DNA from 2 places in the Paenibacillus marinisediminis genome. Region 2 is predicted to be linked to the other one. Evidence: a T-box and tRNA genes for the amino acid it is inferred to sense, from the RefSeq annotation. Region 2 holds a T-box; the other holds one or more tRNA genes.

Region 1 (2,461 bases), on a different contig from region 2:
GTTGCGAAGCTGGGAACGGATCAGATCGTCCCAACTCAAAATAATGGTATGATGATGGATATGGGTAATAAAGAACCAGGTCCATTCGATTACGACATGTTTCTCTCTGGTAAAGTTGCAATGGTAATGACTGACTTCAACTACTTGAACAATGAAGTATATAATGCGATGCGCAATGCCAGCAAGATCAAGAACTTTACTCCATTCGAATATGATGTTGTAACGGTACCAACCCACGCTGAGAATCCAGGCGTGTCATCGAGTGTTCAGCTGAACAACATATTTGCGATCAACAACAACGCTCCGAATGCTGATGATGCTTGGGATTTCATCAAATATATTCATAGCCCAGAGTGGGCTAAGGTCCGTTCCCGCAGCAGCTACGAGATGGTTTCGCGTAAATCGTACATTAAGCCAAAAGAAGGATCAAATTACAACATTCAAGCATTTTATAATGTTAAGCCGCTTACGTCAGCTAATCTGAAGCAAGATGAAATGATGTACGGAAACTACTGGCAGGTACAAGATATCGGCCGTCAACAGTTCCAGGAAGTAATCAATGGAACGAAATCAGTGAAGGATGCATTGGCTGAGTGGGAGAAGCAGGGTAACGAGGCTTTGAAACAGATTAAGGCCAATCAGAATGGGGTACAAGACGGAGTTTATAATAAACCTGTAGGTTAATTCAGCTGAAGGGGTTGTCCTGAAGTCATGCAGATGACTAGGGGCAGCCCCTTTATTCCGTCATAGATTTTCTAATCTATGCGGTTGATATTTGCAGATCTGGGCAAATTACAGATTACAAAGGTGATTCTATGATAAGGCAAGGTGGATGAGTGATGTATTGGATTTATTGGGGGAAGCTCTATGACTCCAAGTTTCAGGCAAAAGTACTGCAGCAGCGGCTAGAGCATGATGCGTGGCTGTATGGCTACGGCACGCCTCAGGAAATCGAAGTATTTCGTTCGAAGAAAGGGAAGTACGGAGTTCGTTTCTTGCGTGACTAATTATCCATATTGGGTGCAGTCTCTTTCATGTATGATAGTGATGCGGGCGTTATAATTGACGAATGCAATATTGGTGCCATATGTGTGCAAACCGTACGACCCTGCTGTTTTACCCCGTTGCAGATCTGAGAGTAAACTTGTTTAATGAGATAACGGGGTAAGATAGTTTATTATTAATTTGGGGCTGAACAAGCTGCAGAAGCCTGCCGTAGTGTGGTGCTGAGGGGGGATTTTGCGGGAGAGAAATATGTTTTGAAATTATTTTCGCAAAGTTCTTGACTGATCGTGTGCAAATGTTGTATAGTATTACTTGTCGCCGATGAACGAAGTCGAGCGAGAATGACGCGGGGTGGAGCAGTTCGGTAGCTCGTCGGGCTCATAACCCGAAGGTCGTAGGTTCAAATCCTGCCCCCGCAACCAATTATTATACGACCCTATAGCGAGGGCCCTTAGCTCAGTTGGTTAGAGCGGTCGGCTCATAACCGATTGGTCGGGGGTTCGAGTCCCTCAGGGCCCACCATTTCATGCTTTTTTCATAGTTTCAGAGATTATTGTGCCGGGGTGGCGGAATTGGCAGACGCACAGGACTTAAAATCCTGCGGTAGGTGACTACCGTACCGGTTCGAGCCCGGTCCTCGGCACCACTTATTACTTAAGACACTGTGAATTGCTACATAAGATATGAAATGTAATGAAACTCCTTTCGCACACTGCGAAAGGGTTTTTTTAATTCCTGGATATATATGAATACGAACTTGCTGGCGGAAATGCGCCCAGCTTCAACTTAGTAGAGGAGCGTGCTGTGATGAGTTGGAATGTGGAAAATGATTGGTCTGATAAATTGCGGGATGAGATGCGAAAGCCTTATTTCATGCAAATGTGGGGACAGCTCAAGCAAGAGTACGAACAGCACACCGTCTATCCTCCGTTCGATCAAATATTCACGGCGTTCCAATTAACTTCTTATGCCAATACGAAAGTTGTCATCGTTGGACAAGATCCCTACCATGGCCCGAATCAAGCGCACGGTCTCAGCTTCTCTGTTCTTCCTGGGTTACGCATCCCGCCATCACTTTTGAACATGCTGAAGGAAAGTGCGGAGGATGTCGGTACGAAGATGCCGAATCACGGCTATCTAGCTTCATGGGCGAATCAAGGTGTGATGATGCTCAACACGGTACTGACAGTTCGTGAGGGTCAGGCGAATTCACATAAGGGATTCGGATGGGAGCAATTTACGGACCGAGTTATCGAGCTGCTGAATGAGCGAGAACAGCCTATCGTGTTTGTGCTGTGGGGGGGCCATGCGCAAGCAAAGGCGAAGATGATCGATAAGGGGCGTCATGCCATCGTACAGGCACCGCATCCAAGCCCGTTATCAGCGCATCGCGGTTTCTTCGGCAGTAAGCCGTTTTCTAAGATCAATGCAGAGCTGGAGAAATGGGGAGAGCAGC
Region 2 (2,461 bases):
CACGAAGTTCCCATAGGCGCCCAGCAGCTCTCCGTTGTGGCTATAGATAAACTCTCTCCAAGAGAAGTCGGTATCCCGCTTCTCCGGTCCGTTCGCGATCAGGAAGTATCGAATCGAATCCGGATGATAACGAGCCAGCAGGTCTGGCACCCATACCGCCCAATTGCGGCTTGTCGAGAACTTCTTCCCCTCCAGGGTCATATATTCGCATGAAATGATCCGATCGGGCAGATGAAGCCCCCCTGCACCCAAGAGCACAGCCGGCCATATGAGTGAATGAAATGGGATATTGTCCTTACCGTGCACGTAGTAAGCTGTGATCTGCTTCGGTTGTTCATGTTCATCCACCCAGAAGGACTCCCAGCTTCCACCTGTCTCAGCAGCCCACTGTTTACTGGCTGACAGATACCCGCTAACTGCCTCAACCCATACGTAGATCTTCTTCCCTTCGAACCCTGCCACCGGAACATCGACACCCCATGTCAGATCTCTCGTCGCAGCGCGATCTTGGAGCCCTTCTTCCAAGTACCGCTCCGTTAACTGCACCGCATTGTCTCTCCATCCCTGAGCCTTCTCTGCATATTCGGTCAATTCAGCTTGGAACCGCGACAGCGCCAAGTAATAATGCTCCGTCGGACGCTCAACAGGCGGATTGCCGCATATCTTGCATGTCTTATCCGTTAAGTCCGCTGGGTCGAGAAGCGTCGAGCAATAATCGCATTGATCTCCGCGGGCACGATTCCCGCACACCGGACAGGTGCCTTCGACGTATCGATCAGGCAAGAACCTTTCATCCGTTTCGCAATACGTTTGCTGTATCGTTTTCTTGTACAAATGCCCATTGTCTAGCAGACTCAGAAACAACTCCTGAACAACTTGATGATGAAAGGGTTGATCCGTGCGTGTGTACAGATCATAAGTGAATCCCAGCTTCTCGAAGCACTCGGAGAATTCCTGATGATATCGACCTGCGATATCTCCCGGAGTAACCCCCTCCTGAATCGCTTGCACGGCAACTGGCGTACCGTGACAGTCGCTGCCCGATACATAGAGCACCTTCTCTCCTTTCGCCCGATAATATCGCGCCAGCACATCTCCCGGAAGTAAGCTTGCCAATCGTCCTAGATGTAAGGATCCGTTTGCGTAAGGCCATGCCCCGCCAATAAAAATATTCGCCATCGTAAAGCCCTCCTTTTTTTTATGAAAAAACAAAAAAGCCCTCATCCCAAAGGGACGAGAGCTGTGCTCACGCGGTACCACCCAACTTTATCAATGCCTTGCGGCATTCATCTTTTCAGGTACGACGCGCTTGCGTTTATACCCTAGCACAGTAACGGATGCAGGTTCCGGCGCAGCCTACAACCGCATAGCGGCTTCGATGCGCAGCTCAGAGACCATATTCCCACGGTTATTCTTTACCCCGTTTCACCAACTGGGGCTCTCTGTAGAAAGACATCGCCATGGTACTCTTTCTCTTCTTCGCTTTTGTCGTAATTGTATTACTGGATAATATAGCTTATTTCATTTCCGAAAGTCAATGACATTAGGCCTAACCGCTCTCCACAGCGTGGACACACTTTCCTGAAGAAACTCCTGATTCTTCTCGATTCCCCGCCTTTTACACCAATCCACCGCACCGAATGCATCATAGAAATTGTAAAATGGCAGCACCGCTTCCAGCTCAACCATCGGACGTATCGACTCATATCCCTGAATGTAAGGCAGTCTCGTGCTCGGGTCCGCTTCCCATATGTATCGATTGACTTTCGTAAAGTCGATTTCCGTTGATCCGCCTCTTGCGCTCTCGTAATCAATAATCCCTGCGACTACGTTATCGTTCACAAGAATATTGCCCAGTCGAAAGTCCATATGAACGGCACGAGGGCCGTCAGGCGCAGGCAGCGCCTTGTACACGCCGTCAAAATGAACCACGCATCTCTCGTACAATTCAGGATCCAGGATTTCCTTGCACGGCTCTTTCCATGTTTCAAATTTATCTTGAATGTACGCTCTCCAATCATTCGGATCCAATAAGGTGTAACCTTCAGCCGTATAATAGCCGTAACCCGGCATGGCGACCTCATGAAGCATGGCGTGGTACATCCCGATCTGGTATGCGAGCTTATGATCCACGGCACCTGAACATGGAACACCTTCAATGGCCGATAGCAGCATGGCGCCTGTAGTTGTGTCGTCGCCACCCCACATGTCCAATACTCTCGGAACGGGGATGACCTCTTGCAGCAGATTCAGCATCTGATATTCTCGAATGAGCTTGTCCTTGTTATACGGAATCTTGGCGTACACCGCTTCTTGATTGATAAGAGTTAGCTTATACACCTCAGAACTGAAGGACTCCGGCACACCTTCAATATGAAGTACATTGAGCTTAAAATGTTCAATTACCTTCGAGATGGAATTCATCAGGCGCCTCCTTAAATGGGTCATAACGATACGGCAC

Evidence for each region. A T-box is a leader RNA that pairs with one kind of tRNA and senses whether it is charged. The one in region 2 lies ahead of metG (methionine--tRNA ligase), so its partner is inferred to be a tRNA-Met.
Region 1: it has a tRNA-Met gene. The T-box ahead of metG (methionine--tRNA ligase) is inferred to sense a tRNA for this amino acid. The anticodon was not compared.

What each region holds. Positions count from the first base shown of each region.
Region 1 is NZ_JBTGUH010000003.1:415,947-418,407, forward strand. It holds gene ACXX53_RS11200 (ABC transporter substrate-binding protein) at 1-684, shown strand, start outside; gene ACXX53_RS11205 (hypothetical protein) at 840-1,007, shown strand; tRNA gene ACXX53_RS11210 (tRNA-Met) at 1,351-1,427, shown strand; tRNA gene ACXX53_RS11215 (tRNA-Ile) at 1,451-1,527, shown strand; tRNA gene ACXX53_RS11220 (tRNA-Leu) at 1,563-1,651, shown strand; gene ung (uracil-DNA glycosylase) at 1,813-2,461, shown strand, end outside.
Region 2 is NZ_JBTGUH010000006.1:121,181-123,641, forward strand. It holds gene metG (methionine--tRNA ligase) at 1-1,179, opposite strand, end outside; T-box leader at 1,227-1,489, opposite strand; gene ACXX53_RS14865 (phosphotransferase family protein) at 1,522-2,424, opposite strand.